2 regions of the Nitratireductor thuwali genome follow, and region 2 is predicted to be linked to the other one. Evidence: predicted binding sites of a transcription regulator. Region 2 holds the regulator's gene; the other holds the start of a gene.

Region 1 (16,079 bases), 2.7 Mb from region 2:
GTCCAGAGGCGACGCATGGCCGGGCAGGGCAAGCTCCGGTCTGCGGCTGCGCTGTGCGCCGCCTGTCCTCGTGCGGAACAGGAACAGAGCGCTTGCGCCCAGCTCTGAACGGACCGTTTCCAGCGCTGCCGCCGTCCGTGCGACTGCCTGCGGATCGGCTTCGGCGGCGTCCTGCAGATTCATATCAGCTTCAACCGGATCGCGGTGGCAATCGCCATGGCGCGGTTCTTGGCGTTGAGCTTGTGAATGGCATGCGCCACGTGGCTGTTTATTGTGTTGGCCGTGCAGTCGAGGATCAGGGCGATTTCGCCGGCTGTTTTGCCCTGCGACACCCAGGACAGGCATTCGAGCTCGCGTTCCGAAAGAGTGCTTTGCCGGGACCGGCCGGTTTCGGGCAGAAAACGAGAGAGGGCATAGATGCACGTCATCTGGATATGCGGAAGACGATCGGCGACGATGCGTCCAGGCTTGCCGGAAGACAGCATCAGGTGGAGCCGGTGCTGCGCCGAAGGCAGCGTCAGGATGTAGAATTCCTGGTGGCCGTGATGGGCGAGCCTTGCCAGGCGCGGCTGCTCGGCAAGCGCGGCAAGCCCCAGCGGATGATGGGGCCTCGCAGGAGCGCCCGGCATGGTCGCCGCGCTCGTGCGCACGATGCTTGCAATGTTCCCGGTCCCGGCGTCGGCAACGGCGTCATAGACCCAGTTGCAGGTCAGCACCCTTGCCTCATCACGCCGGCCGGAGGCGTCGATCAGAAGATGGCCGTCGGCACCCGCCAACCGGCGCTGCTCGCCGATGAAAAACGAAAGCGAAGCGCGTGCGGCAGAGCGTTCGCCGGCTCCTGCCTGGGCTCGCTCCGCTGTCTCTGTTGCCATCCGTTTCTCCGCCATCCCGACAGGTCGGTCCGCATGTTCCGGTGTGCCTCTCGCGGGCACCCGCCGAATGCGATGACGCACGTACACGCACAGGACTTTCGGGCTGCATGCCGAACGCGCCGTTCCGCCACGAGTTCGGGAATCGCAATCCGCTCGACGGTTCCGCCCGCCCAATCGGTGCAAAGAATAGGTCGGCGATTTGATTCGCGTCAACGCTGTTCGGGACTGCTCTTCAACCTGCGGGCGGCGTGATGGCGGCGCCGGTGTCGTCGAATCGGTAGAGGCGCGCGCTGTCCGGGCTGGCAAACAGGGTTTCGTCGGGCACGAATTTGTGCTCGCCGAAGAGCCGGACGGTCAGGAACCCCGCCTTCTCGCAGTCCATGTAGACGATCGTGTCGGCGCCCAGATGCTCGACATGCAGAACCGTTCCTTTGAGGTCGCCCCGGCTGCGGTCCACGGTGATGTGTTCGGGGCGCACGCCGACGGTCCTGGCTCCGGTCTGGCCGAGCAGCGCAGCCTCGATGAAGTTCATTCTGGGCGAGCCTATGAAGCCGGCGACGAACATGTTCTGCGGGTTGTTGTAGAGCTCCATCGGCGAGCCGATCTGCTCGACCCGCCCTTCGTTCAGGATGACGATGCGGTCGCCCAGCGTCATAGCCTCCACCTGATCGTGCGTGACGTAGATCATGGTGGCGTTCAGCTTGCGGTGCAGCTTGGCGATCTCGATGCGGGTGTTCACGCGCAGCGCGGCATCGAGATTGGACAAGGGTTCGTCGAAGAGGAACAGCCTCGGATTGCGCACGACGGCACGGCCGATGGCGACGCGCTGGCGCTGCCCGCCCGACAGTTCGGCCGGCCGGCGGTCGAGATAGTCGTCGAGGCCCAGCATCCTGGATGCCGTGGCGATGCGCTCGGCGATCGCATCCTTCGGTCGTCCCGCCTGCTTGAGGCCGAGGCCCATATTGTCGCGCACGGTGAGATGCGGATAGAGCGCATAGCTCTGGAAAACCATGGCTATGCCGCGCTTTGCCGGCGGGACGGTATCGACCTCATCGCCGTCGATCGAGACGGAACCGGCGGACGCATCCTCAAGGCCCGCGATCACGCGCAGCAGCGTTGATTTCCCGCAACCCGACGGCCCGACGAAGATCACGAACTCGCCGTCCTCCACTTCCAGGTCGATGCCCTTGAGGACTTCCACCTGGCCGAAGGACTTGCGGATATTTTCCAGTTTCAGCGAACCCAATTGACGATCCTCAAAGCCTGATTGCGCGACCGGTGCGCACGCTTTCGTCCGCCGCCAGGCAGACCTTCAGCGATTGGACCGCGTCTTCCATGTGCCGGGACAGGTCGACGTCTTCCCGGATCGCCTTCAGCACGAAGGCCTGTTCCCGTTCGCACAGTTCCTGGTGCCCCGGCTCGCCCTCCATGCGCATGAGCTCGTCCGGTTCGGCAAAGCTGCCGTCGGGCTTGCGCGCGGCCTTGTGCAGGCGGATCGTGGCCGTCTTGGTGTGCGTGTCGATGTCATCGGATTTGGCCCCTTCGTCCATGACGATGGAGACGCTGCCTTTGGGCGACATGATGTCCTTAACGAAAAAGGCGGTTTCGGAGATCATCGGACCCCATCCAGCCTCGTACCAGCCGACGGAGCCGTCTTCGAACAGCACCTGCAGATGGCCGTAATTATACATGTCGGGCGCAATCTCGTCGGAAAGCCGAAGCCCCATGCCGCGCACCTCCACCGGCTTCGCATCGGTGATCTGGCACATGACATCGACATAATGCACACCGCAGTCGACGATGGGCGAGGTGGTCTGCATCAGTTGCCGGTGGGTGTTCCAGGTCGGACCGCTCGATTGCTGGTTGAGGTTCATGCGGAAGACATAGGGACCTCCGAGAGCCCGCGCCTCGGCGATGAGCTTCTGCCATGACGGGTGATGGCGCAGGATATAGCCGATGACGAGCTTGCGGCCATTGGCTTTTGCCGCCGCCACCACGCGTTGGGCATCCTTCACGGTCGTTGCCAGCGGCTTTTCCACGAAGACGTGGGCGCCCGCTTCCATCGCGGCGACCGCATAGCCGGCATGGCTGTCGGAGTATGTGTTGACCGAAACCACATCCGGCTTTTCCGCGGCCAGCGCTTCCTCGAAGGAATGGCCGATTGCGTAGCTGGCCAGTTCACCACCCAGCTCGACCGGCGAGCGGTTGACGAGGGCGGCTATCTGGAAACCGGGATTGCGGTGATAGGCCAGCGCGTGGCTGCGGCCCATATTGCCGAGGCCGGCCACCACGACGCGCAGCGGCTTGTCGCTCATTTGACGGCTCCTGCTGTGATTCCGCGGATGAGTTGGCGGGAGAAGATGAGATAGAGAACGAGCACCGGCAGAATAGCCAGCGACAGGGCCGCCAGCACCGCATTCCAGTTGGTCACGAACTGGCCGATGAAGACCTGTGCGCCGAGCGTGATCGTCTTGGTTTCCTCCGACGGAGCCAGGATCAGCGGGAACCACAGATCATTCCAGATGGGGATCATGGTGAACACGGCGACGGTCGCCATGGCCGGCCGCACCAGCGGCAGCACGAGCCGGAAGAAGATCGTGTATTCGGACAGCCCGTCTATGCGGCCGGCGTTCTTGAGGTCGTCGGAGACCTGTTTCATGAACTCCGACAGGATGAAGATGGCAAGCGGCAGGCCCTGGGCCGTGTACACCAGCACGAGCGCGGTCAGCGTGTTCACGAGGCCGCCCGCCACCATCAGCTGCAATATGGCGACGGTGCCGAGCCGGATCGGGATCATGATGCCGAGCGCGAGATAGAGCCCCATCAGCGGATTGCCGCGGAAACGGTATTCGGCAAGCGCGAAAGCGGCCATCGCGCCGAAAAGAAGGACACAGGCGAGCGAAGCCACGGTGACAATGAAGCTGTTCTGGAAATAGAGCAGGAAGTCGCCCTGCTTCAGCACGGTCTCGAAGCCGATGAGCGTGAAGCTGTCGGCGTCGGGCAGCGACAGGGGAGAGCGGAAGATCGCCTGCCGCGACTTGAAGGCGTTGATGATGATCACGATCACCGGGAAGAGCGCGATGGCCGTGTAGAGCAGCAGCACGCCATGGGCTGCGGCCGAGCGGGGGAGGGATGTGCGTGCCTTGCTCATGACGATTTCAAAACCGGCTCAAAACTGGTAGCGGCGCAGCCGCGTCTGGATCATGAAGAGGTAGATGCAGACGCCGACCAGGATGATGAGGAACATCATCGAGGCGATCGTCGCGCCCATGTTCGGGTCGCCGATCTGCAGCTGGAACCCGAAGAAGGTCCGGTAGAGGAACGTGCCCAGGATGTCGGTCGAGAAGTTGGGCCCGGCCATGGCGCCCTGGGTGGCGTAGATCAGGTCGAAGGCGTTGAAATTGCCGACGAAGGTCAGCACCGAGATGATGCCGATGGAGGGCAGGATGAGCGGCAGCTTGATCTTCCAGAACTGGCTCATGCCGGTAATGCCGTCGCATTCGGCCGCCTCAAGCAACTCCTCGGGAATGGAAAGAAGCGCGGCATAGATCAGCATCATCGGAATGCCGATGAACTGCCAGACCGAGATCAGGCCGAGCGTCGTCAGCGCATATTCCTCCTTGCCGAGCCACGGCTCGAACAGGCTCCTGAGGCCGACCATGTCGAGCAGGCTGGGCGCCACGCCCCACAACGGGGAGAGGATCAGCTTCCAGGCGAAGCCGACAATTACGAAGGAAAGGATCGTCGGCACGAAGATCGCCGTGCGGTAGAAGCCGCGCAGCCGCAGACGGGGGTTGGAAAGAAGGGCGGCCAGGAGGATGCCGATCGGGTTCTGCACCGCCATGTGGATGATGAAGAACCAGGTATTGTTCCACAATGCGTTCCAGAAACTGGCCGACCAGCGCGGGTCGAACAGGAGCGTGCGGAAATTGTCGAAACCGACGAAGATCAGCCCGCTTTCGCCGCGGCCGAACAGCGAAAGCTGCAGCGTGCCGAAGAGCGGCAGGATCATCACCGATGTGTAGATCAGGACGGCCGGAGCCAGAAAAACGGCAATATGCCAGCGGACCGGCTTCTTAGCGGCTGCCATGGTTCCCCCGATTGTTCAAATCGGGGGCCGCGCCCGGCGACCCCCGATCGATCGTCCGCTATTGCTGCGGCTCGTACCAGCTTGCCAGGCCTTCCTGCAGGCGCTTGGCCGCTTCCTCGGGCGTTTCGGTGCCGTTGATCACATTGGCGGCCGCGACCCAGGTCTCGTTTTCGAGGTTGGGCGTTCCGCGCGACAGGATCTGGTATGTCGAGCGGATGGTCGGCTCGCACTTCTCGCGCCAGGAAACGAATTCCCTGGCCAGCGGGTCTTCCATCTCGACCGGCGTGGAGGAGAGGCTGAAGAAGCCCGGCAAGGCATTTGCGTAGATCGTGGCGAATTCGTCCGAGGCGACCCAGTTGAGGAAGGTCCTGGCTTCCTCGGGATGCTCCGTATCGGCGTTCATGCCCATGGCGATGTCGGTGTGGTCGGAGATGTAGCAGGTGTCGCCTTCGGCCTGAACCGGCGGCGGGAAAGCGCCCATCTCGAAATCGGCCTGCTCGTTGAAGACGGAGATTTCCCACGAACCGGCGGGATAGATCGCCGCGCGGCCGAGCGTGAACAGGTTCTGGCTGTCGGGATAGGACTGGGCTTCGAAGCCGTCGCCCAGATAGTCACGCCAGCGCGCCAGCGTTTCAAAAGGCGCGACCCATGGCTCGTCGGTCAGCTTCTGCTCGCCCTTGATGAGCGCCAGACGGCCTTCCTCGCCTTTCCAGTAGTTGGGGCCGATATTCTGGTAGCCCATGGTCGCCGCTTCCCATAGATCCTTGGTGCCCATGGCCATCGGGATATAGGTGCCGTCTTCCTTGATCTTGTCGAGCACGGCGAAGAACTCTTCCTCGGTGGCCGGCGGCTCGATGCCGAGTTCCTCGAAGGCGTCCTTGTTGTAGATGAAGCCGTGGATGACCGAGGCCATCGGCACGCAGAAGGTGGCGGAGCCGTCGTCGGTCTGCCAGGCCGACTTGGCGACGTCGGAGAAGTTCCGCATGCCTTCAAGATCGCTGAGGTCGGCAAGCTGGCCCTTCTTGTAGAGTTCCAGCGACGCGTCGAACGGCCGGCAGGTGATGAGGTCGCCGGCCGAGCCCGCCTCGAGCTTGGCGTTGAGCGCGGCGTTGTATTCGGTCGGTGCCGAAGGCGAGAACTCGACATTGATGCCCGGATGCTGGGCTTCGAAGGCGGGGATCAGTTTCTCCTGCCAGATCGCCAAATCGTCGTTGCGCCAGCTCTCGATGGTCAGCGTCACGTCCTGGGCCTGGGCCGCGCCGGACATGCCGAGCACGGTGGAGGCCATGAGTAGAATCGATAGATGCGCCCGTTTCATTCTTCATTCTCCCTATTGGGCGTCTGGGACGCCCGTTCCCGTCTGAAACCGTCCCGTGACAGGGGGCGGACATGTCGTTCAGCGTATACCCTGGCCGTCAAAATACAATTGGCGGAACGTGCCCTCTGGCCCTTCGCCCGGACTGTCGGCTATGTTCTTTTCCCGCTGACGATTTTCCCCCGCTCCCGGCGCGAATGGCTGACGCCTATTCAGGTCATTGGACAGAACCAAGTCAATACCATTTTTTCTGGAGAATCCAGACTGAAATTTTTATTCATGATAAACAGTGCTTTGTTTTGAAGCCAGCAGGACGGCATCTCGTAGTGGCCTGCTATTGGTATCTGTACGAGTTGCATGGAGGGAGATTTGCGATACCTGGTGGCGGTAGACGGGGGAGGGACGGGATGCCGCGCGCGCATCGCCGATCCCTCGGGCGCCGTGATTGGCAGCGGCCAAAGCGGGCCTGCCAATGCGATGACGGATCCCGACAGGGCCGCCTTCAACGTGATCGAAGCAGCCGAACTGGCCGCCGGGGCGGCGGGCCTCGCGCCCGATGCGCTGTCGGACGCGAAAGCGGTGATCGGGCTGGCCGGGGTCAATGTCGGCGATTATGGCGAACGGCTTCGCCGCCGTCTGCCATTCGCCGAGAGCATGGTGCTCTGGGATGCGGAGATCGCGGTTCGCGGCGCGCTCGGCCCGCATGACGGTGCTGCGGCGATCGTCGGCACCGGCTCGGTCTTCGGCGCACGCGACGGCAATGCGGTGCGCCTTGTCGGCGGATGGGGCTTTCTCATCGGCGATCAGGCGAGCGGGGCACGGCTCGGCCGCGCCCTTCTGGAGCGCACGCTCCTTGCCCATGACGGCGTGGGCTCCGGCTCCGCGCTGACCGATGCGGTCCTGAAGCGTTTCGATGGCGAGGCGCAGGAGATCGTCTCCTTCGCCCATTCCGTCAAACCTTCCGAATTCGCGGCCTTCGCCCCACAGATATTCCAGGCGGCGGAGGCCGGCGATCCGATAGCGCTTGAAATCGTCGGTGAAGGTGTGGCCGCCATCGAGGCGTCGCTGAGGGCGGTGATGCCGCGCGATTGCCGCCGCATATGCATGCTGGGCGGCCTTGCCGCGCCCTATACCCCATTTCTGGCCGAAAGTCTCAAGGCCATGCTGCATCCCGCGCAAGGCAGCGCGCTGGACGGCGCGATGGCAATTGCGGTGGAGCGGTTTACCGGCGCATGGAGCGCGGCCCGGTCTTGAGCTGCGCCCTTACCCGAGCATCCGCATCAGGTGGATCGCCTGCGCGCCCCACTCTATGCCCGCCTCTCGTATCGCCCGCAGGCGCTGCGGCACGGGCAAGGTGACCGGGAGCGGAAGGTCGCTTTCGCCGATCCTGCCGCCGATATGTTCGGCCAGGATCTTGCCGAACGCCGTGCCCGGCGCGATGCCCCGGCCATTATAGCCGCTGAAGCCGACGATGCGGCGGTCGAGGCGATGGAACTTCGGGAGGTGATCGTCGGTCATGCCGATCATACCGTGCCATCCCTGCTGAAAGCCGACATCTTTCAGCATGGGGAACATGCGCGTCATGGCGCGCCGCGCCCAGGCCTGATGAACGGACCTGCCCGTGCCCGAAAGCGCGCCGACGCTGCCAAGCACCAGGCGGCCGCTGCGATCCAGACGGAAGGACGTGAGCACCTTGTTGGTGTCCCAGGCGCCCTGCCTTTCGGGCAGGATGGCCGGCAGCGCCTCCGGGGGAAGCGGCTCGGTGGCGAAATTGAAATAGGGCAGGTGCACGAGTTCCTCGCGCAGTTGCGGCCAAAGACGGGTGGTATAGGCGTTGGTGGCGGCGATGACCCAGTCCGCCGCGATGCTGCCCCCCGCCGTGACGGCCCGCCAACGGTTGCCGTCCTCTTCCACGCGCTCGACCGGTGAACGGGTGAATATCCCGGCACCTGCCGTCAATGCAGCCGCCGCCAGTCCGCGTGCATAGCCAAGCGGCTGGATCGTGCCGGCGCGTTCGTCGAGCAGGGCACCCGAAAAGACCTCCGTGCCCGTCTTGTCGGCGGTTTCACGCGCCGAGAGCAAGCGCACCGGCGCACCGCGGCGGCACCATTGCCCGGCGCGGATTTCGAGCTGGCGCAGGCCCGCCCGGCCAGCGGCGCAATGAAGCGTGCCGGTGCTGACCGCCTCGCAGTCCATGGCGTGCTTCTTCGCCAGGGCGAAAACCAGTTTCGGCGCGTCGCCCAGGAGTTCCAGCAGGCGTTCCCCATAGGGTTCGCCGAGCGTCGCCGGCAGGTCGTCGGGAAGGACCCACATGCCCGCATTGACCAGGCCAACATTCCGTCCCGACCCGCCATGGCCGATCTCGTGCGCTTCGAGCACCGCCACCCTTGCGCCTGCTTCCGCCAGGTGCAGTGCCGCCGAAAGTCCGGTGAAGCCGCCGCCGACGACGACGACGTCGGCTTGCAGGTCACCTGTCAGGGAGGCGGTTGGCGCTGGTGCGGGGGCAGTTGCCGCCCAAAGACTGTCAGCGGCTTGGTCGAGCTTCGTCATACATGCTCCGGCTGAAAAAGATTGCGGCGGCTCCGGCATCTTCATCAGAGGGCCGGCCGCAGCGTCAAGAGGCGCGCGGGATGAAGATCGGCGGCAAGTGGTTTTCCATTTAGCGGTGGCTGTGCCAATTGCCGGGGCTGTCGGGACGTGCATTCCTGTCGATGATCAGCGTGACGTAAAGGATTTCCAACCTTGGCCCAGCCGACCCATTCCATCGCCGGCGTGAAATCAGCCTTTCCGGGACTGCTGGTCTGCCTGGTCATTGCCGCCGCCGCGCAGTTCCTGGCGGATCACTATGGCGCGCCGCAAATGCTGTTCGCCCTGCTCATCGGCATGGCGGTGCATTTTCTAGCCGATGACGTGAAGACGGCGCCAGGGATCGGATTTGCGTCGAGCACGGTGCTGCGTGTCGGCGTCGCGCTTTTGGGGCTGCGCATCACGCTCGATCAGATTTCCGGACTTGGCGCGTTCGCCGTCGTGTGGGTGGCGCTCGGCGTTCTCGTCACCATCCTGTTCGGCTATGCGCTCGGCCGCTTCACGCGCGCCGGCCGCCGGCTCGGCGTCTTGAGCGGCGCCTCCGTCGGCATCTGCGGCGCTTCCGCCGCGCTGGCCGTGGCGGCGATCATGCCGCGCGACAAGGATCATGAGCGCAACACGATATTCGTCGTCATCACCGTTACCACTCTTTCCACCATATCGATGATTGCCTATCCGATCCTGGCGCAGGCCCTGGGCCTGTCCGACAACGAGGCCGGGCTGTTTCTCGGCGGCACGATCCACGATGTGGCGCAGGTGGTCGGGGCGGGCTACTCGGTCTCCGAGGAGACAGGCAATGTCTCGACGGTAGTCAAGCTGTTCCGCGTCGTGCTGCTTGTCCCCGTGGTGCTGGTGCTGGGCTTCGTCTGGCGGCAAAGCGGGGGCGTTGCGGCTGGCGCCGGCAGATTGCCGCGCCTGCCGCTGCCGGGCTTCGTGATCGGCTTCGTCGCGCTGGTGCTCCTCAACAGCTTCATGCCGCTGCCCGAAGCCGTGAACGCCGTCCTAGTCGACGCATCGCGCTGGTGCCTGGTCACCGCCATCGCCGCGCTTGGCGTCAAGACCTCGCTGCAATCGCTCGGCGAGGTCGGTGTTCTGCCGGCCCTGATGATCGTGCTGGAAACGGTGCTGCTGGCGGCCTGGGTGCTGGCAGGCCTTGCCTATCTCGGTTGAATGCCTTGCGCCTCACGCGATGGACATCGAGAGATCAGCATAGCTGCGGGCTGCCGGGCCGCGAAACGGCGCGAACGGAATAGGAGCCCATGGCCGCGCGCTCCATGGCCTGCGCGGCCTCCCGCCCGCATGCATAGAATGTGCGCCCGCAGGCGCGGAAAATGATCGCGGCTTCGCCACAGGTCTCCGGAGCGGCGTCGAAAGCATAGAATGCCGACAGCCGATAATTCTTCTTGAAGATCGATATCTCGAACTTTTCCGCCGACGATGCAGCGGTGCTCAGGAAAAGTGCCAGACAGGCCAACAGCAGTCTCATACAACCCGTTCCTTCGGCTCGACCAAAGCTGCATAGCAAGCCTGCGGCTATATACAGAAGATTTTCGCCATTGCACGTGTTTTCGCTGCCGGTAGCGCACGGGCGGCGGCTTTGGTAGCGCGTCTTTGCCCTGATTTATCCACGGTCTTCCGGGCGGCGGTATTCTTCCTCCTGCGCAACTCAAGCAGGATAGCTGACCATGCAAAACTCTCCCTCTCTTTTACTCCCCTACATACTTCCATCGCAGGCTCAGAAGCACGTGACCCACAATGAGGCGGTGCGGATGCTCGATGCGCTGGTGCAGGCGAACGCCGCCAGCGATACGTTGGCGGCGCCGCCGGCCGAGCCGGCCGAAGGCGAATCCTATATCGTGGCCGGCCCGGCTTCGGGCGCGTGGGCCGGACGGGAAGGTGATCTGGCCGCCTATCAGGATGGGGCGTGGGCTTTCTTCGCGCCCTCGGCGGGCTGGCGCGTTTGGGTGCAGGACGCGGCGCGACTGCGCGTTTTCGACGGTTCGGCGTGGATCGATATTTTCGAGCGGGTGGAGACGCTGGGAATTTCGGCCGATGCCGATGCAACCAACCGGCTTGCCGTCTCCTCGCCGGCGACGCTGCTCAACAATGCCGGCGCCGGGCATCAGCTCAAGATCAACAAGAACGCGGCCGGCGATACCGCCAGCCTCCTGTTCCAGACCGGCTGGTCCGGCCGGGCCGAGATGGGAACTGCCGGCAGCGACGATTTTTCGGTGAAGGTGAGCCCGGACGGCGCGGCTTGGGGCACGGCGCTGGCCGTTCACACCGACAGTTCGGTTCGTTTCCCCGGCATAGGAACGACCGCGAACGCGGCCAACGCCTATCTCGACAGCGCCGATGGGCACAACCTTTTGCGGGTGACGTCGAGCGCCCGCTACAAGACGGACGTCCAGGCGCTGGAGATATCGCGGGCAATGGCGCTGATGGGGGTCAAGCCCGTGCGTTACCGCTCGCTGGCCGCTTCCGACAATCCGGGCTGGAGCTGGTACGGCTTCATCGCGGAGGAGGTGGCGGAGATCGACCCGCGCATGGTGCATTGGGGCTATGGGCCGGACGATTACGAGACGATCGAAACCACGGACCAGGACGGTGGGGCGAGGGCGGAGCGGCGGCTTAGGCCGGGCGCGGAGCTGAAACCGCAAAGCGTGGCCTATGACCGTTTCGCGGTGATCCACCAGGCCGTGCTCGATCATGTGCTGCAAAGGCTCGATGCCCTTGAAGGCGTTGCCGCTTCACAGCCGGGGGCATGATTGCGGCAGGGGGCGGGCTTCGACCCGCTCCCTGCTGTCCGGCTTATGGAGGGGAAAGGAGCCGTTGACTCTCGGTTTCTCCTGAGTCTTAATGGAACAAAATAGGAACATAGCCATGGATGCGAGACGCCATATCCATGCGCTGCGGAAGGTTATCGATGCCGTCCAACCCGCCGTGCCCGCAAGCGCGGAGAGCCGGTTTGCGCTTGGCGCGAACGGGCCGGACAGGGCGTTGGGCGGCGGGCTTCAACGCGGCGCGTTGCACGAGATTATCGCTGCCGGCCAGCCCGATGCGGCTGCGGCGGCGGGGTTTTGCGCGGGCCTGTGCATAAGCGCCACCCGGCGAGCCCATGGCGCCGGCGCCAGGGCACCGGCTGCGGCGCGCCGGCACGGGGTCGTGTGGATCAGGCAGGTCTATGGCGAGATGGAATCCGGCAAGCTTTATCCGCATGGCCTGCGCGAAATGGGCATGCCGCCGGGCCGGCTCATCCATATCCGGCTCAAGGATGCGACCGAGATCCTGCGTGCCGGCATGGAGGCGATCGGCTGCAAGGCGCTTGGCGCGGTGGTCGTCGAAATACCGGGCAGCCCGAAGATACTCGACCTGACTGCCACGCGCCGATTGTCGCTGGCAGCGGAAAAAAGCGGCGTGCCGGTGTTTCTCCTGCGGATTTGCCCGCAGGCGGAAGGGAGCGCGGCGACGACCCGGTGGCAAATCCGTTCCGCCCCCTCGCGCGCCCTTGAAGCCAACGCCCCGGGCCTGGCGGCCTTCGACATCGCGCTTTTACGCCACCGCGCCGGATCGGCCGGCCAGCGCTGGCGACTGGAGTGGGACCGTGACGCACAGCTTTTCAGGGAACCGGCGCTATCTCGCCCTGTGGTTTCCCTATCTCCCGACCGACCGGCTACATCGTCTGGCAAGGAAGAATGGCGCCGCGCCGGGTGAACGGCCGACGGTGGTGACGACGCGCCACAACAACGCGATGCGGGTGGCCGCCGTGGACCGCCGCGCGGCATCGCTTGGATTGAAGGCGGGCCTTGCGCTGGCGGATGCGCGCGCGCGGGTGCCGGATATCGACGCCCACGAACACCAGCCGGAGGCGGTTCAGGCCCTTCTTGCCCATGTCGCCGACTGGTGCGATCGCTATACGCCCGTGGTCGCCGAGGATTTGCCGGATGGCCTGACGCTGGAGATTTCCGGATCGGCCCATCTTTTCGGAGGCGAGGCCGCGCTGATGGCCGATCTGCGCAGCCGCCTGAAAGGCTTCGGCCTTTCGGTCCGGACGGTGATCGCCAGCACCACGGATTGCGCCCGCACCCTGGCGCGCTTCGGCGGGCAGGGCCTTGTCGCCAGGGGAGAGGAAAAACGGGCTTGCGCGTCTCTTCCCGTCGGCGCTCTGCAACTCGATCAGGACAGGATGGTCGCCCTGCGGCGCGCCGGCCTTGCCAGGATCGCCGATCTGGCTGAACGTCCCCGCAAGCCGCTGGCCGCCCGCTTCGGCGTCGACATGATCGAGCGGCTTTCCGGCATTCTGGGAGAGGTTGACCGGCCCCTTTCGCCCCGCCGCCCGATACCCGAGTTCAGCGCCGAGCAGCGCTTTGCCGATCCCATCGGGCTTGCCGAAGACATTGCCGCCGCTTTCGACGCACTTTCGCGCGATCTGTGCGAGACCCTTGAGAAATATGGAAAGGGCGGGCGCCGGTTCGAGGCGGTCTTCTTCCGCGCCGATGGGGCGACCCGGCGCATCCAGGCGCTTTCCGGGCGTCCCCTGCGCGACCGGACGGCGCTCAAGCGTCTCTTCACGACGCGCCTCGAAGCGCTGGCCGATCCGCTCGATCCCGGTTTCGGCTTCGACATGATAAGGCTGTCGGCATTCGGGATGGAGGAGGCCGCGCCGGCGCAGGTCCATTTCGAACGCGAGCACGCCGAAGAGGAGGCGGTCGCCGATCTCATCGACAGGCTGACGGCGCGCTACGGACCCGCTGCGGTCGAGTGTTTCCTGCCGGAAGAAAGCCATGTTCCCGAACGCGCTGCGCGCCATGTGCCGGCGATTTCCGCTATGCCGTGGAAAAGCGGATGGCCCGAGGCTTTACCCGGCGAGCCGCCGCTGCGCCCGCTCCTGATGCTCTGCCCCGCCCAGCCGGTCGAGACGGTGGCCATGGTGCCCGACGGTCCGCCGCTCAGGTTTCGCTGGCGCCGGGTGCTGCACGAGATCGCCCGCGCGGAAGGGCCCGAGCGCATCGCGCCGGAATGGTGGCGGAAGGAGCCGGGCCAGACTCGCGACTACTACCGTGTCGAGGATACGCAGGGCCATCGCTTCTGGCTGTTTCGCTGCGGCCTTTACGGGCGGGAGGTCGGAGAAATCCGCTGGTATATCCATGGGTTGTTCGCATGAAGGGCTATGGCGAACTGGCGGCGGCGACGAATTTCTCCTTCCTGCGCGGGGCTTCCCATCCGCAGGAGATGGTGCTGGCGGCGCTGCTTCTGGGCCATACCGGCATCGGCATTGCGGACCGGAACACGGTGGCCGGCGTGGTCCGGGCCTATGGCGCGCTCGAGGATCTGAAGGGCGGGGAACTGCCCGCGGAAAAGATGCGCGAAGGCTCGGGTCCCGGTGAATATGTCTGGATCGAGCATCCGGACAGCGAGGCCTTTCCGTTCACGCTGGAGGCGGTGCGGGAGAGGGCCCGCCGGTTCAAGCTTGCCGTCGGCGCCCGCCTCGTCTTTTGCGACGGCACGCCGGATATCCTCGCCTATCCGGAGAACAGGGAAGGGTGGGCAACGCTCTGCCGTCTTTTGACGCTCGGCAATCTTCGGGCGGAGAAGGCGGACTGCATCCTGCGCCTCGACGATCTTCTTTCCCATTGCCGCTCGCTGCTGCTTGCCGTCATGCCGGGGCTGGACATTGAGGGCATGGGCGGGCTCCTGAAAAATCTGGGAGACGCGGCGCCGGGCGCGGTTTGGCTTGCAGCGCCGATGCTTCACCAAGGTGGCGACCGGCGGCGGCTGGCGCGGCTGAAGGCCGTTGCGGGATCGGCCGGCGTGCCGCTTCTGGCCGTCAACGACGCGCTCTACCACGCTGCCGAGCAGCGCGATCTCCAGGACATCCTGACCTGCATTCGGGAGGGAACAACCATCGAAAGCGCCGGCCGGCTCCTTCTTGCCAATGCCGAACGCCATCTCAAGACCCCCGAGGAAATGGTCCGGCTTTTCCGCGATTGTCCCGAAGCGATCGCGGAGACGCAATATCTGTTGCAGCGCGTCGATTTTTCGCTGGGCGAACTCAAATACGAGTATCCGGACGAGCCGATACCCCCCGGCCGGACACCGGAGGACTGGCTTGAGGAACTGACCTGGCGGCGGGCGGAGATGCGCTATCCGCAAGGCATTCCCGACAAAGTGAGGCGGCTCCTGAAGGAAGAACTCGCCCTCATCGGCAAGCTTGAATATGCGCGCTATTTCCTCACGATCTACGACATCGTCCAGTTTGCCGAGAACAACGGGATTCTATGCCAGGGGCGCGGCTCTGCGGCCAATTCGGCGGTGTGCTATGCGCTCGGCATCACCGCCGTCGATCCGGCCGAGCACGAGCTTCTCTTTGCCCGCTTCATTTCCGACGAGCGCAAGGAGCCGCCCGATATCGACGTCGATTTCGAGCATGAGCGGCGCGAGGAGGTGATCCAGTATATCTATCGCCGTTACGGCCGGCACCGCGCCGGCATCGCCGCCACCGTCATTCATTACCGGCCCAAGAGCGCCATCCGCGAGGTCGGCAAGGCGCTGGGGCTGAGCGAGGACGTGACGGCGCGGATCGCCGGCACCGTATGGGGAAGCTGGGGGAGCGATACGCTGCCGGACAACCGTATCAGCGAGGCAGGGCTCGACCCCGCCAACCCGGCCATCCGCCGGGCGGCGGATTTCGCCGCAAGGCTTCTTGGCTTTCCCCGCCATCTTTCCCAGCATGTCGGCGGCTTCGTGCTGGCGCGCGGCAGGCTCGACGAGATGGTGCCGATCGGCAATGCCGCCATGGAAGAGCGCACCTTCATCGAGTGGGACAAGGACGATATCGACCGGCTCGGCATGATGAAGGTGGATGTCCTGGCGCTCGGCATGCTGACCTGCATCCGCAAGGCGTTCGACCTGATCCAGGCCCATTACGGCCGGTCGCTCGATCTCGCCACGGTCGAGCAGGAAGACCGGGAAGTCTATCGGATGCTGCAGCGCGGCGATTCCATCGGCGTCTTTCAGGTGGAAAGCCGGGCCCAGATCAACATGCTGCCGCGCCTGAAACCGAAAACTTTTTATGATCTGGTCATCCAGGTGGCGATCGTGCGGCCCGGCCCCATCCAGGGCGATATGGTTCATCCCTATCTGCGCCGGCGGGATGGGGATGAGCCGGATTATCCTTCGCCCGCGCCACCGCACGACCCGGACGAGTTGCGCAATG
Region 2 (16,079 bases):
AGCTTCACGCGCACCCGGTTGGCCATGCCGCCATGGGACAGCGCCTCGTTGAGCGATTTGTAGGCGTCCTTGAGGCCCGTATATTTGCCGACGACGGCTATGGTGACCTCGCCCTCGGGGTTGTGGATCCGGTCGGAGACTTCGTGCCAGCGCTCCATGCGCGGCTTGGGTGCCGGATCGATGCCGAAGGCGGCAAGCACTTCCGAATCGAGCCCCTCGCGATGATAGGCATTCGGCACGTCGTAGATATGCGCGACGTCCAGCGCCTGGATGACGGCGGATTCGCGAACATTGCAGAAGAGCGAGAGCTTGCGGCGCTCGTCGGAAGGGATTTCCCGGTCGGCGCGCACCAGCAGGATATCGGGCGCGATGCCGATCGAACGCAGCTCCTTGACGGAATGCTGTGTCGGCTTGGTCTTCAGCTCGCCGGCGGCCGGTATCCACGGCATCAGCGTCAGGTGAACATAGACGGCGTTGCCGCGCGGCAGCTCGTTGCCGAGCTGACGGATCGCCTCGAGGAAGGGCATGGCCTCGATATCGCCCACCGTGCCGCCGATCTCGCACAGGACGAAGTCGAACTCATCGTTGCCTTCGAGGATGAACTGCTTGATCTCGTCGGTGACGTGCGGGATCACCTGCACCGTGGCGCCGAGATAATCGCCGCGCCGCTCCTTCTCGATGATATTCTGGTAGATGCGGCCGGTGGTGATGTTGTCGTGCTTGTTGGCCGAGCGCCCGGTGAAGCGCTCATAGTGGCCAAGGTCCAGATCGGTCTCGGCGCCGTCGTCCGTCACGAAGACTTCACCGTGCTGATAAGGCGACATGGTGCCCGGATCGACGTTCAGATAGGGATCCAGCTTTCTGATTCGCACGCGGTAGCCGCGCGCCTGAAGCAGCGCGCCGAGGGCCGCCGCTGCAATGCCTTTGCCGAGGGAGGAAACCACGCCGCCCGTGATGAATACATATCGCGCCATGGGATTCACCGCATAGCGGGGCACGGCCGATTCCGCCAGTGCAAAATGCCGTAGCCCGCAGATTTTTGTCTTGCCGGGCGTGAACGGCCGGCGCGCGAAGGCGGGGCGTCAGCCCGCGCATTTGCCCATAACCAAGGCGCGGGAAACGTCCGCGCCTTGATCATAGGGAGTGGCTTGGAGACGGTCGCTGCCCGTCCCTTACTGGCCGTTGGGAACCTGCGGTTCCGGGCTTGGCGCCTCGCCTTCATCGGCCGGTTCCGTAGGCTGAACGCTGCCGCCGAGCTGGTCCAGAATGCCGCCCGAGCCGTCCTGGGTATCGGACTGCGTCTGGGGCAGGTTCTCGAGTATGTCCGTCGGCCGTGCCTCGTAGCGCGCCAGAACGGACAGGGCGAGCGAGGTGGCGAAGAAGGCCGCGGCGAGGATCGAGGTGGTGCGCGTCAGTGCGTTGGCCGCGCCGCGCGCCGACATGAAGCCGGACCCTCCGCCGATGCCAAGACCGCCTCCCTCGGAGCGCTGCATGAGGACCGCGCCGACCAGCGCGAGCACGACGAGCAAATGAATGACGATGATGACAGTCTGCATGAATCCTTCCGGCGCTTCGCGCGACAAAACCCAGCGGCGAACCGCAGATGCGGCTCATTACATGGCTTTGCAGGTTTTTCCAAGTCCCCGTACGCCAGAGATAAGCGCGATCGCCGCCTTTGCAAGAAATCGGCGCGGGATGCGCCCTACCGCTGGGCCGCAGCCCTGGCGATCCCCAGGAAATCGTCGGCCTTGAGGCTGGCTCCGCCGACGAGCGCGCCGTCGACATTCGGCACCGCCAGAAGCTCGGCCGCATTGGAAGGCTTGACCGAGCCGCCATAAAGGATCCGCATCCGCTCCGCCTTCTCGCCAAGCCTTTGGCGAAGCTCGGCCCGCAAATGGGCGTGCGCCTCCGCCACGTCGTCGGCCGTGGGGGTTAGGCCCGTGCCGATCGCCCAGACCGGCTCATAGGCGATGACCGTGTTGTGGGCCGTGGCCTCGTCGGGAACGGAGCCGGAGATCTGCCGCGAAAGCACGCGGAGCGTCTCGCCGGCTTCGCGCTGATCCCTCGTCTCGCCGATGCAGATGATGGCCACCAGCCCGGCGCGCCAGGCCGCCCTTGCCTTTTTCGCGACGGTCTCGTCCGATTCGCCGTGGTCGGTCCGGCGTTCCGAGTGGCCGACGATGACATGGGCAGCGCCGCAGTCGGCGAGCATTTCGGCGGAAATGTCGCCGGTGTGAGCGCCCTTTTCCTCGGCATGACAATCCTGGCCGCCGATCGAGAACGCCAGCCCCCGCACCGTCGCCGCCGCCTCGTGAAGCAGGGTCGCCGGCGGGCAGATCAGCCCGTCGGCATTTCCTGCGTATTGCGCGAAGCCCTCGGCCATGGCCTTCAGCTCGCTCAGGGAAGAACGCGTTCCGTGCATTTTCCAGTTTCCGGCGATCAGGGGGCGGATGTCGGGGGTCATGGCGTTCCGTTCGATCTGGTGGACCTTCGACCTGTTCACTACCAAAATACGGCCACAAAGCAATCGACAGTGGCGCGCGGGGGCGTTATGCCCATTGGTCGTTGTTTAAGTTCAACCGGAAAGACATCGGAACCAGCATGCTTGAAAGCCTCCGACACGCAGCCACCACCTGGATCGCCAAGCTCCTGCTTGTTCTTTTGGTCATGAGTTTCGCCGTTTGGGGCATTTCCGGGCAGATGTTCTCCGATGCCAATCAAACCGTCGTGACCGCCGGCGACACGTCGGTATCGGCCCAGGAGTTCCGGCTGGCCTACGACCGTCAGATCGCGCAGATATCCCAACAGCTTGGAACGCGGGTGACGCGCGAGCAGGCCGTCGCCTTCGGCCTCGACAACCAGGTATTGGCCGAGCTGGCGGCAGGTGCGGCACTGGAGGAAACGGCCAGCGAGATGAATCTCGGCGTTTCCCAGCAGAAGGTCGCCGAGTTCGTGGCTTCGAACCCCGCTTTCCAGAACGCCAGCGGGCGCTTCGACCGTCGTCAGTTCGAATTCGTGCTCAGCCAGTCCGGCGTCCGGCCGGAGGAGTATCTCAGGCAGCGCGAACAGGCCGCCGTCAGGCAGCAGATCGTGGATGCCGTTTCGGGCGGCATCTCGGCGCCGCAGACGCTGCTCGAGAGCATCGCCCTTTATCGCGGCGAAGACCGTACCATCGAATATGTGGCGCTGCCGCGCAGCCTGGTCGAGCCCATCGAGGAGCCGACCGGGGAAGAGCTCCAGAGCTGGTTCGAGGAAAACAAGGAGCGCTATGCGGCGCCCGAGTACCGCCAGATCAATTATGTGAAGCTCGAGCCCGAGGACATAGCCGACCCGTCGGTGATTTCCGACGAACAGGTCCGCTCCTACTACGAGGAGAACAAGGACCGATACACGACCGCCGAGCGGCGGACCTTCGACAAGATCACCTATTCCACCCGGGAGGAGGCCGAGACCGCGCGCGAGGCCCTCAGGACCGGATCGAGCTTTGACGATCTGTTGTCGATGAGCGGCGCGCCGGCTTCGGACGTGCGCTTCGAGGAGATGACCCGCGAGGCGATCGCCGACGAGGCCATTGCCGAGGCGGTCTATTCGGTCGAGGAGGGAAACACCAGCGACGTGATCGACAGTCCCTTCGGTCCGGCGCTCGTCCGCGTGGTGGAGGTGCTGCCCGAAAGGGCCGTGCCGCTGGAGGAAGTCTCCGAAGAGATCCGGCAGGAGCTGGCGCTGGACGAAGCGAGCCGGGTCCTGCTGGACACCTACGACGCCTATGAAGACGCACGGGCGGGCGGCCAGTCGATGCAGGAAGCCGCCGCCAGCCTCAAGCTGGAAATGGAGACCGTCGAGGCGGTCGACCGTACCGGCCAGAATCCCGACGGCGAGATCATCCGCGACTTGCCCGCTTCGAGCGACCTCATTTCGGCGGCCTTCGACACCGAGGAAGGCGTCGAGAACCCGCCGCTCAATCTGGGATCCAACGGTTTCCTGTTCTACGAGGTCGCCGATGTCGTTCCGGCCCGCGACCGTTCGCTGGACGAGGTGCGCGAGAAGGTCGTGGCCGACTGGAAGGATGAGCGGGCCCGCGAAAAGCTGACGGCACGCGCCCGCGAACTCCAGGAAGAGGTGCAGGCGGGAAAGTCGCTGGATGAGATCGCTTCCGAGCTCGGCCTGCAGAAGGAGGTCCGGCGCGGGCTCAAACGCCAGGCGAACGATGCGACCATCGGACGGGACGGCGTGGCCGCCGTCTTCTCGGTCGCTCAGGGCGAAACGGGCATCTTCGACAATCCTGCCGGCGACGGTCAGTTCCTGTTCAAGGTAACGGAGGTCTTTGCGCCCGCCACCGCGTCGGCGGATGCTTTGCCGGACGATCTGGCGCGATCCGTGCAGCAGAACCTGTCCAACGATCTGGTCAACCAACTCGTCACCCGCCTTCAGGCCGAACATGGCGTGACGGTGAACCAGGGCGCCATCCAGCAAGCGCTCAGCTTCTGATCGTCCGATGGCGGATCTGAAAGCACATATCGCGACCGTTGCCGCCGGCAGGTCGCTGAGCTTCGAGGAAGCGCGGGATGCGTTCGACATCATCATGTCGGGCGAAGCCACGCCGAGCCAGATCGGCGGCTTCCTCATGGCGCTGAGGGTGCGCGGCGAGACCGTGGACGAAATAAGCGGCGCCGTAGAGACAATGCGGGCGAAGATGCTGCCGGTCGATGCGCCGGAAGGCGCCGTCGACATCGTCGGCACCGGGGGCGACTCCTCGGGGACCTACAACGTGTCGACCTGCGCCGCCTTCATCGTGGCCGGCGCGGGCGTTCCCGTGGCCAAGCACGGCAATCGTGCGCTTTCCTCGCGTTCGGGCGCGGCCGACAGTCTGGCTGCCCTCGGGGTCAATATCGAGATCGGGCCCGAGGCGATCTCCGCCTGCGTGCGCGAGGCCGGCCTCGGCTTCATGTTCGCGCCGGCCCACCATTCGGCCATGCGCCATGTCGGCCCGATGCGGGTGGAGCTGGGCACGCGAACGATCTTCAATCTGCTCGGCCCGCTTTCCAATCCGGCCAGCGTCAAGCGCCAGCTCGTCGGCGTGTTCGCCGAAGAGTGGGTCGAGCCGCTGGCCCATGTGCTCAAGCAGCAGGGCGCCGAAAGAGCGTGGGTGGTGCACGGCGACGGCCTCGACGAGATGTCGACCACGGGCACGACCCAGATTGCCGCCCTCGAGGACGGTCTCGTGCGCTGCTTCGAACTGACGCCGGAGGAAGCGGGGCTTGCGCGCGTCTCGATCGACGAGATCAGGGGCGGCGATGCACAGCACAACGCCCGGGCGCTGCGGGCCGTGCTGGAAGGCGCGCAGAACGCCTACCGCGACATCGCTGTTCTCAACGCCGGCGGCGCCCTGGTGGTGGCCGGCAAGGCGGGCAGCATCACGGAAGGTGTGCAACTGGCCGCCCGGTCGATCGACAGCGGCTCGGCGCTGGCAAGGCTGGAAAAGCTGGTCGAAATCTCCAACCGGCGGGCGTAAGGTAGGGCCATGGTCGATATTCTGCGCAAGATCGAGGCCTATAAGCGCGGCGAGATCGCCGCGGCCAAGGCGGCGGTGCCGGAGAACGAGATCAAGGCGCGCGCACGCGATGCCGCCCCTGCGCGCGGCTTCTTCGAAGCCCTGCGGACCCGGCGCGCGGCCGGCGGTCTCGCGCTGATCGCCGAGGTCAAGAAGGCCAGCCCCTCAAAGGGGCTCATCCGGGCCGATTTCGATCCGCCCGCCCTGGCCAGGGCCTATGAGGCGGGCGGCGCGGCCTGTCTTTCGATCCTTACGGACGCACCTTCCTTTCAGGGCGCGCCAGAATTCCTGACCGCCGCACGCGCGGCCTGCGGCCTGCCGGTGCTGCGCAAGGACTTCATGTTCGAGCCTTACCAGGTCTACGAGGCCCGCTCCTGGGGCGCCGACGCAATTCTTGTCATCATGGCGAGCGTTGCCGACGACGAGGCGAAGGCACTTGAGGAGACCGCTTTCGCGCTTGGCATGGATGTCCTGATCGAGGTTCACGACGAACCGGAGCTCGAGCGCGCGCTTCGCCTGGATTCGCCGCTGATCGGCATCAACAACCGCAACCTGCGGACCTTTGAGACCGCGCTTGAAACTTCCGAGCGCCTTGCACCCATGGTCCCGGACGACCGCCTGATCGTCGGCGAAAGCGGCATCTTCACCCATGAGGATTGCCTGCGGCTTCTTAAGGCCGGCATCGGAACCTTCCTCGTCGGCGAAAGCCTCATGCGCCACAACGACGTCGCCGCCGCCACGCGGGCGCTTCTGGGCCGCGAGACGGGCACGCAGGCTGCCGAATAATGGCAGGCGAGAGTGAAAGGCTTACGCATCTGGGAACCGGCGGCGAAGCCCGCATGGTCGACGTCGGCGCGAAGGCGGAGACCGTACGCGTAGCCGTTGCCGAAGGCGCGGTGTCGATGAGCCCGGCGACGCTGGAAGCCATCCTGGTGGGCAACGCCAAGAAGGGCGACGTGATCGCCACAGCCCGCATCGCCGGCATCATGGCCGCCAAGAAGACCCACGAGCTGATCCCCCTGTGCCACCCGCTGGCGCTCAACCAGGTCGTGGTCGACATCGTTCCGGACGAGGCGCTGCCCGGGCTGCGCGTTACCGCCACCGTGCGCGTAAGCGGAAAGACGGGCGTGGAAATGGAGGCGCTGACGGCGGTCTCCATAGCCTGCCTGACCATCTACGACATGGCCAAGGCGCTCGACAAATCCATGGAAATCACCGATGTGCGGCTGGTCAGCAAGACCGGCGGAAAATCCGGGGAATGGCGGCGGGAGCAAGGGTCCGATGGCGCTCCTGCCGGTTGACGAGGCGCTCGACCGCATGCTCGACGGCGTGCGCGCGCTGGACAGCGAGGACGTGCCGATAGCGGCCGCCGCCGGGCGGGTCCTGGCTTCGGCGCTGAGCGCGCGGCGCACCCAGCCTCCCTTCGATGCCTCCGCCATGGACGGCTATGCGGTGCGTGCTGCCGACCTGGCAAACCCACCGGCCCGCCTGCGCCTGATCGGAGCTTCCGCCGCCGGCAAGCGCTATGCGGGCAGGCTCGGTCCCGGCGAGGCGGTGCGCATCTTTACCGGGGCGCCGATGCCGCAGGGCGCCGATGCAATCCTCATCCAGGAGAACGCCGAGGCCGACGGCGATGTCGTTGAGGCACGGGAGAGCGTGGAGCCCGGCCGCCATATCCGGCGCGCCGGGCTTGATTTCGAGCAAGGCGACGTTCTCCTCGATGCCGGCCGCGTCCTCGATCCCGCCGCCCTCTCGCTGGCCGGAGCCGCAGGTTATGGCCGCCTGCCGGTCGTGCGCCGTCCGCGGATCGCCATCGTCGCCACGGGCGACGAACTCGTGCCGCCGGGAACCGAGCCCGGCCCCGACCAGATCGTGGCATCCAACAATCTGTCCGTGGCGGCGCTCGCGCGTGCGGACGGCGCCGAAATCGTTGATCTTGGCATCGTCGGCGACGATCGCGCCGCCATCGCCGGCGCCATACGGGCCGCGCTGGGCGAGGCGGCCGACATCATCGTCACGCTCGGCGGCGCCTCGGTGGGAGAGCACGATCTGGTGCGCGAGGTGCTTGTCGGCGAAGGCATGGAGCTCGCCTTCTGGAAGATCGCGATGCGACCTGGAAAGCCGCTGATGTTCGGCCGGTTCGGCGGAACGCGGGTTCTGGGACTGCCCGGCAATCCGGTCTCGACCTTCGTGTGTTCGCATCTGTTCCTGAGGCCGCTGGTCGCCCGGTTTTCCGGCCGCACCTATCTGCCCGAACTGCGCTCGGCCATTCTTGCCCAACCGATGAAGGCCAACGACCATCGCCAGGACTACGTGCGCGCCTCGGTCATTTCCGGGCAGGACGGGCTGATGGCCTCGCCCTTCGATGTGCAGGATTCGTCGATGCTGTCGACCCTGGCCGCCTCCAACGCCCTTATCATCCGCGAACCCGGCGCCCCGGCGAGCGCGGCCGGAGAGCGCTGCCGCGTGCTGATGCTGCGATAATCCTGCCTGTATTTTGGGTATTGCGGAACACAAATGGAACAGATACGGTCTGTTCTGGTTTTGTTTTTCTGATTCCCGAGGTTGGAACAATGCTGACGCGCAAACAGCACGAGTTGCTGCTCTTCATTCACGAGCGGTTGAAGGAGACCGGCATTCCGCCCTCCTTCGACGAGATGAAGGAGGCGCTGGATCTTGCTTCCAAATCGGGCATCCACCGCCTGATCACGGCGCTGGAGGAGCGCGGCTTCATCCGCCGCCTGCCGAACCGCGCCCGGGCGCTGGAGGTGCTGCGCCTTCCCGATTCCATCGCTCCGGGACTCAACGCCCAGCGCAGGTTCTCGCCCAGCGTGATCCAGGGCAGCCTTGGCAGGCCCGCCGCATCTTCGCGGCCGAAGCCCTCGGCGAGCAATGACGACGACGTCAGTGTAATCTCCGTGCCTGTCATGGGCCGGATCGCCGCCGGCGTGCCTATCGAGGCCATTCAGCACCAGACGCATTCCATCGGCGTCCCGCCGGACATGTTGACGGGCGGCGAACACTACGCGCTCGAGGTCAAAGGCGACTCGATGATCGAGGCCGGCATTTTCGACGGCGACACGGTGATCATCCGCGAGACGCAGACGGCCAATCCGGGCGAAATCGTCGTCGCCTTGGTCGACGAGGAGGAGGCGACCCTCAAGCGCTTCCGCCGCAAGGGCGCCTCGATCGCGCTGGAGGCGGCCAACCCCGCCTATGAGACGCGCATCTTCGGTCCCGACCGGGTAAAGGTTCAGGGCAAGCTTATCGGGCTGATCCGGCGCTACTGATCCTGGCCTGTCTTGCGCCGGTAAGGCGGAAGGCCGCGGGCGGCGCGCCAATATTGCCGCTGCGTGTGCCAGGGCCGATAGGGCTGGCTGATCGCCTGGGCGAATTCGGTCCTCGCTTCGCCGGGACCCGCCAGCCAGACCGCCGCACTTCCCCTGAGCGCGAGGTCGCGCTTGGTGAAGACGAGTGCCTTGCTCCCGGAGCACAGATTTGAAGCCGTTGCGTCGTCGACGACGATTAGGGATGCTGTTTCACAGACTGGCTTTGCCGCTGCGGCATTCTCGGCGTGGGCAATAAGATGCCCAGCCGGGTTATCTATAAGACAGAGCCCGTTGACGCAGGAAAACTGGCGGGATTTCATCTCGGGCGCAGCGGTCTTGCCGGCAACCAGCGGCTTGACCACCATCTTGGCATTCAGGGCACGGGTCCAATCGTCCATCGTGAAACCGTTGGGCCGGGCGCGGTTGACCGCCAGGCCGCCATCGGCCGTCCTCACCCCCATCAGCCGGCCATCCTCGCTTATCAGCACGGCGGGCAGCTCGCGCGCGACAAGAAGCCCGAAGCCGACGACCGCCAGCGGCGCGGCCAGCAGCCTTGCGCGCGTGGTCGACAGGACGGCCACGACGAAGGCCACCGTCAGCAGCAGAAACGCCGGAAGCGGCATCAGGCCGACGGCATCGATGGGGGATCTGTCGGATATCCATTCGGCGATGGCGATGACCGCCGCTATGGCGCGTCCCATGATCGACAGGAAGAACCCGTCGAGGCCGAAGGGCATCGCGAAGATCGCAAGAACCGCCGCGGGCATCGCCACAAGCGAGACAAGCGGCATGGCGGCCAGATTGGCCGGCAGTGCCAGCGGCGAAGCGCGCTGGAAATGCCACGCGCCGAACAGCGTCGTCGCCAATCCCGCGATCACGGACGTCGCTGCGAGCCCTGCGGCGAAAACGAGCACTGTGCGCAACAGGTTGCGCGCCAGGCCTGCTGGCGGCACGCGGCCGCGTTCCCGCCGGCCCATGCGCCAGTCGGTCCAGCCGGCATAGGCGGCAATGAGCGCCGCTGTGGCGGCGAACGACATCTGGAAGCTCGGACCGACCACCTCGTGCGGCGAGATGATGATGATGATCAGCGCGGCGATGGCCAGATTGCGCATGGTAATGGCGGCGCGATCGAACAGCAGCGCCGCCAGCATCACCGCGAGCATGATGTAGCTGCGCTGGGCGGCCACTGCCGAGCCCGAGAAGAACAGATAGAGCGTGCAGAATGCGAGCGCCGCGCCGGCGGCGTATTTCTTCACCGGCACGCGTTGCGCAAATTGCGGGAAGAGGGCCGCGCCCGCCCGCGCCATTGCCATCACGGTAGCGGCCACCAGAGCCATATGGAGCCCGGATATCGCCAGGATGTGGGCAAGACCGGAGCGCCGCAGCCATTCGTTTATAGGCTCCGGTATGCCGGCGCGCATACCGACGATCATGGCGGCTGCCACCTGCCCTTCGGCGCCGGGAACCGCATGCCTGATACGTGCCGCGAGCCCTTCCCGCGCCGCCTGCAGCCAGCGCGCCGGCCCCGCGGTCACGCCGTCATCCGCCGCCACCGCCGCCCGCTCGGGGTTGGACAGGAAGAAGCCGACCGCTCCTATCCCGTTGAAATAGCTTGAGAAGGAAAAGTCATAGGCGCCGGGGCGGACCGGCCCGGAAGGGCTCATCAGGCTGGCAAGCCCGGTGATGCCGTCGCCGGCGGCAAGGCCCTCCGGCACCGCGCGGGCGCTTAGCCGCACGCGGGCGGGCGGATAGCGCAGTCGGGGCCGCTCGGTCGCCACAATGTCGATCGTCAGCCGCAGGCGCCCGCTTGCCTGGTGCTCCAGGCTCACCAGCCGCCCGGTGATCCTGGTGGTCACGTCCGATCCCATCATCGGCGTCGAAGAGCGCCAGGTTTCGAGCTTGCCCAGCAAGGCGCCGGCCAGGATCAGCAGGACCGCGCCGCTGATGAACGGCAGGATGCGACGATCGCGGGAAAGGAACGTGACGGCCAGAAGCAGGCATAACGAGAGCACCAGCGGCAGTGCTTCAGGCTCCCACGGCAGCGCGAAATAGGCCGCCACGCCCGCGCCCAGAAGAACGGGCAGGCACAGGAACGTCCCGCCGCGCGCCGCGTCCCGCGAGATCGCGGTGGGAACCCCCCGCCAGAAGGCAATGAAGGCCGGCAGCTGTGGCCGCTGTTCGGGCATGTCTGCCGGCACGGGCGCCGGCGGCGCGAGCGGACGCGCGGTTCCCGGCAGGAACAATCCGCGCTCGCTGTCCGCCGCTGCCGCCTTGTCGTCCGCCACGCCCGAACACCCCGCAGGCTTGCACCCCAAGCGGCCTATGCTACATGACGGGCAGCCGATTTCCAGCCGCGACGGCCACAGCCGCGCCGCAACCCGAACATTCAGGAACCAGCATGTCCCGTCCCGTCATCACCCGCTTCGCCCCCTCGCCCACCGGCTATCTCCACATCGGCGGCGCGCGCACGGCGCTCTTCAACTGGCTCTACGCCAGACATACCGGCGGCAAGATGCTCCTGCGCATAGAGGACACCGACCGGCAGCGCTCGACGGAGGCCGCCACGGCGGCGATACTCGACGGTCTGTCATGGCTGGGCCTGCTGTGGGATGGGGAGCCCGTCTCGCAGTTCGAGCGCGGCGACCGCCATCGCGAGGTGGCCCTCGAACTTCTGGAGAAGGGCGAGGCCTATTACTGCTACGCCTCGCAGGCCGAGCTGGAGGCCATGCGCGAAAAGGCGCGCGCGGAGGGCCGCCCGCCCCGCTATGACGGCACATGGCGCGATCAGGCGCCCTCGGAAGCGCCGCAGGACGTCAAGCCGGTCATCCGCATCAAGGCGCCGCGCGAGGGCGACACCGTCATCCACGACAAGGTGCAGGGCGAGGTACGCTTTCCCAACAAGGACCTGGACGACTTCATCATCCTGCGTTCCGACGGCTCGCCCACCTATATGCACGCCGTGGTCGTCGACGATCACGACATGGGCGTCACCCACATCATCCGCGGCGACGATCATCTGACCAACGCCGCACGCCAGGCCCTCATCTACAAGGCCATGGGCTGGGACGTCCCCGTCATGGCGCATATCCCCCTCATTCACGGCCCCGATGGCGCCAAGCTATCAAAGCGCCACGGCGCGCTGGGCGTCGAAGCCTACAGGGCCATGGGCTACCTGCCGGAGGCCCTGCGCAACTATCTCGTGCGGCTCGGCTGGAGCCATGGCGACGACGAGATCATCTCGACGGCGCAGATGATTGAGTGGTTCGAGATCGAGGACGTCAACAAGGGCGCGGCGCGCTTCGACTTCCAGAAGCTCGAGGCGGTCAACGGCCATCATATGCGTCATACGCCGGACGACGAGCTGTTCGAAATCCTGATGGAGACGCTGCCCCATCTGACAGACGGGAACATCATCCTGGCGAAACTGGACGAGCGGAGAAAGGCACAGCTCCGAGCGGCGCTGCCGGGCTTGAAGGAGCGGGCGAAGACACTGGTGGAACTTGTTGACGGCGCCGGATTTCTGTTTGCCGAGCGCCCGCTCTCGTTCGACGAGAAGGCCGGCGCCCTCCTCGATGACGACGCGCGTGCCATGCTGGCGCAGCTCGCCGATGAATTGGCCGCGCTGTCCTCATGGTCGGCGGCCGATTGCGAGGCCGCGGTGCGGGCCTTTGCCGACAGAACAGGGCTCAAGCTGGGCAAGGTCGCGCAGCCGCTGCGTGCGTCGCTGACCGGCCGCACCACCTCGCCCGGCATATTCGACGTCTTGGAGGTGCTCGGGCGGGACGAATCGCTGGCTCGGATAAGGGACCAGGCAAAGCCGGCATGAGGGTTTGGCGCGAAAATTCCGTCGCTGCAGTGCAGCATTGACGGTTTGTCAAGCTTGGCAGCGATTGGTAAATGCGATAGCTAATGCCCACGTCGGACGAGCCGCCTCCCCCGTGCGGTGAAGAATTCTGCCCGAGTTTCAAGACATGAGAGGTGTTTGCGATGACCAAAACCAATGCAAAGCTGGAACTCGGAGGAGAAAGCAGGGAATATGACGTTCTGCACGGCACGGTCGGGCCGGATGTCATCAACATCTCGTCGCTCTACAAGGACACCGGGATGTTCACCTACGATCCCGGCTATACGTCGACGGCGAGCTGCGAATCCAAGATCACCTATATTGACGGCGATGAAGGCATTCTGCTTCACCGCGGTTATCCGATTGAGCAACTGGCCGAGCACGGCGATTTTCTGGAAGTCTGCTATCTGCTTCTTTACGGCGAACTGCCGACCAAGACCCAGAAGGATGATTTCGACTATCGCGTGACGCACCACACGATGGTGCACGAGCAGATGAACCGCTTCTTCACCGGTTTCCGCCGCGATGCGCATCCCATGGCCGTGATGTGCGGCGTGGTCGGCGCCATGTCGGCCTTCTATCACGATTCCACCGACATCTCCGATCCCCATCAGCGCATGGTGGCTAGCCTGCGGATGATCGCCAAGATGCCGACGATCGCGGCGATGGCCTACAAGTACCACGTCGGCCAGCCCTTCGTTTATCCGCGCAACGAATTGAGCTACGCGGCCAATTTCCTGCATATGTGCTTTGCGGTGCCGTGCGAGGAGTACAAGGTCAATCCGGTGCTGGCGCGCGCCATGGAGCGCATCTTCATCCTGCATGCCGACCACGAGCAGAATGCCTCCACCTCCACGGTGCGGCTTGCCGGCTCCTCGGGTGCGAACCCGTTCGCCTGCATTGCCGCCGGCATTGCCTGCCTGTGGGGCCCGGCCCATGGCGGCGCCAACGAGGCGGCGCTCAACATGCTGGACGAGATCGGCACGGTCGATCGCATTCCCGAATATATCGAGCGGGCGAAGGACAAGAACGACCCGTTCCGCCTGATGGGCTTCGGGCACCGGGTCTACAAGAACTACGATCCCCGCGCCAAGATCATGCAGAAGACCTGCCACGAGGTGTTGGGCGAGCTCGGCATCAAGGACGATGCGCAACTCGACATCGCCATGGAACTGGAGCGCATCGCGCTGACGGACGAGTATTTCATCGAGAAGAAGCTCTACCCGAATATCGACTTTTACTCCGGCATCACGCTGAAGGCGCTGGGCTTCCCCACCACCATGTTCACCGTTCTGTTCGCGCTGGCGCGCACGGTGGGCTGGATCGCCCAGTGGAAGGAAATGATCGAGGACCCGAGCCAGAAGATCGGCCGGCCCCGCCAGCTCTATACGGGCGCCACGCAGCGCGACTACGTGCCGATCGCCAAGCGCTGATCGCCGCTCCGGCACAAGCAAGGCCCCGTTTCACGAGAAGCGGGGCCTTTTTCTTGCGGGCCGCTCAGCAACTGCGGACAGAAAGCCGGCTTCAGTCTTTTGGTATTGCTCTACCCGGTCCGCCGCTGCGTCATCTCGCCCGTGCGCGCCAGAAAGTCGGCGGCGATGCCGTCGGGAACGCCGCGGGCGCGAAAGTCCCGGATCACCTCAGCCCAGGCGAAGCGGATAGAGTTCTGAACGATCTCCCGATCGTGGCGCTTGAGGCTGTCGTCGATCGGCGCCCAATGGTAAAGGGCGGCGGGACTTTCGGTGAAGCAGTCGCCTCCTGCGGCCAAGTTCTGCCAATGAACATTGTCGAGCCGCTCCGCGAAGGCCTGGCGGTAGTGCCCGACAAGTTCAGCGCCCAGTTCCTCCGCGTTCTCGGTCAGGCCCGCCTCATGGCATTGGATCGCCAGCGTCCGCGCATGCGGTTCCGCCAAGCCGGCCGCGGCTATGCGGGCGACCGTGTGGATGGTGATGTCGGACAGGCTGGCCGCGAAGACATGACGCTTGGCGATATTGACCGAGTCGACGAAGACATCGTCCTCGAACATGGAGGGATAGCGGGTTCCCATGCGCGCCTTGAGATAGCCATAGAGCTTCTTCTGGGAGACGAAGGCCGCGCGCGTCTGCGTGAAGCGCAAAAGCGCGTCGAGGCTGTCGAGGGGCTCGCGTTCCAGACGCACGCTCAGGCGCTGCGCGGCCTGGCCGAGCAGCCTTTTGGCCCTTGCGAGGAAGCTTACGGGCATGGCGGCATCAGGTTCGGCGGGTACGACCAATGTCTCAATTCCCTTTGCTCGGCGGATCGCCAACACTCCACCTGTCATTGTGGGTCCGATTCGGCTTGCCCGCAATGGCCGCTGTTAGAGACTTTCGTCGCTAACGACATCTAGGGGAGGAGGACACCATGTCCATCGACAACACTGAACTGCGGGATCGCTACTGGCAGAAGACGCGGAACCTCACGATTCTCGTCCTTGGCCTGTGGGTGTTCTTCTCGCTGATCATCCCAGCGCTGGTCGGATCGCTCAATTCCATGACGTTCCTGGGCTTTCCGCTTGGATTCTACATGATCGCCCAAGGCTCGCTCATCGCTTTCGTCGTCATCATCTGGTTCCAGAACTGGCGCCAGGACGCGATCGACGACGAATTCGGCTTTGGCGAAGAGAGCTGAGAGGGGCTCGTCATGGCATTGATGCAAGGAAAGTTCCTGGACAATATCGGCCGGGTTTACAGTATCTACACCGGCGGCTTCCTCGGCTTCATCATCCTGATGGCCATATTGGAGCAGCTTGGCGTCGGCGCCGACACGATCGGCATCCTGTTCGTGGCGTTCACCATCGCCATCTACGCGCTCATCGGCTGGCTCTCGCGGACGATGGAGGTCGACGCCTACTACGTGGCCGGGCGGCAGGTGCCGGCGGTCTATAACGGCATGGCGACCGCGGCCGACTGGATGTCGGGCGCATCCTTCGTGGCGCTGGCAGGCGGCATCTATTTCGGCGGCTATGGCTACATGGCCTTCATCATCGGCTGGACGGGCGGCTATGTGCTCGTCAACTCGCTGATGGCGCCTTATCTGCGCAAATTCGGCTGCTATACGGTGCCCGATTACATCGGAACCCGCTATGGCGGCAATCTCGCCCGCTTCTGCGCGGTCATCGTGCTGGTGGTGGCATCCTTCACCTATGTGACGGCGCAGATCGACGCAACCGGCACCATCGCCGCCCGCGTGCTGCACATCCCCTACTCGGTGGGCGTCTGGTTCGGGCTGCTCGGCATCCTTCTCTGCTCCATGCTGGGCGGCATGCGCGCCGTCACCTGGACCCAGGTCGCTCAGTATATCGTCCTCATCATCGCCTATCTGGTGCCGGTGATCTGGA

Evidence for each region. Region 2 encodes LexA, which represses DNA repair genes until DNA is damaged. Its sites were predicted from a motif close to TGTTCNNNNTGTGTTCNG; they were not measured.
Region 1: NTH_RS06055 (ImuA family protein) is a predicted target of LexA. The motif match lies at 11,724-11,741, and genes of this name have one in related genera.

The regions. Positions count from the first base shown of each region.
Region 1 is NZ_CP030941.1:1,275,120-1,291,198, reverse strand. Features, by position in the region: gene NTH_RS06120 (helix-turn-helix transcriptional regulator) at 1-183, opposite strand, end outside; gene NTH_RS06115 (helix-turn-helix transcriptional regulator) at 180-872, opposite strand; gene NTH_RS06110 (ABC transporter ATP-binding protein) at 1,105-2,118, opposite strand; gene NTH_RS06105 (Gfo/Idh/MocA family protein) at 2,129-3,187, opposite strand; gene NTH_RS06100 (carbohydrate ABC transporter permease) at 3,184-4,023, opposite strand; gene NTH_RS06095 (carbohydrate ABC transporter permease) at 4,042-4,962, opposite strand; gene NTH_RS06090 (ABC transporter substrate-binding protein) at 5,021-6,280, opposite strand; gene NTH_RS06085 (BadF/BadG/BcrA/BcrD ATPase family protein) at 6,647-7,531, shown strand; gene NTH_RS06080 (NAD(P)/FAD-dependent oxidoreductase) at 7,541-8,827, opposite strand; gene NTH_RS06075 (YeiH family protein) at 9,020-10,033, shown strand; gene NTH_RS06070 (hypothetical protein) at 10,068-10,349, opposite strand; gene NTH_RS23110 (DUF2793 domain-containing protein) at 10,609-11,631, shown strand; gene NTH_RS06055 (ImuA family protein) at 11,747-12,577, shown strand; gene NTH_RS06050 (DNA polymerase Y family protein) at 12,468-14,027, shown strand; gene NTH_RS06045 (error-prone DNA polymerase) at 14,024-16,079, shown strand, end outside.
Region 2 is NZ_CP030941.1:4,021,794-4,037,872, reverse strand. Features, by position in the region: gene NTH_RS19565 (CTP synthase) at 1-974, opposite strand, end outside; gene secG (preprotein translocase subunit SecG) at 1,173-1,556, opposite strand; gene tpiA (triose-phosphate isomerase) at 1,703-2,464, opposite strand; gene NTH_RS19550 (SurA N-terminal domain-containing protein) at 2,602-4,488, shown strand; gene trpD (anthranilate phosphoribosyltransferase) at 4,496-5,512, shown strand; gene trpC (indole-3-glycerol phosphate synthase TrpC) at 5,522-6,337, shown strand; gene moaC (cyclic pyranopterin monophosphate synthase MoaC) at 6,337-6,852, shown strand; gene glp (gephyrin-like molybdotransferase Glp) at 6,833-8,035, shown strand; gene lexA (transcriptional repressor LexA) at 8,125-8,841, shown strand; gene NTH_RS19520 (ComEC/Rec2 family competence protein) at 8,835-11,165, opposite strand; gene gltX (glutamate--tRNA ligase) at 11,279-12,706, shown strand; gene gltA (citrate synthase) at 12,868-14,157, shown strand; gene NTH_RS19505 (hypothetical protein) at 14,268-14,975, opposite strand; gene NTH_RS19500 (DUF4212 domain-containing protein) at 15,104-15,370, shown strand; gene NTH_RS19495 (sodium:solute symporter family protein) at 15,383-16,079, shown strand, end outside.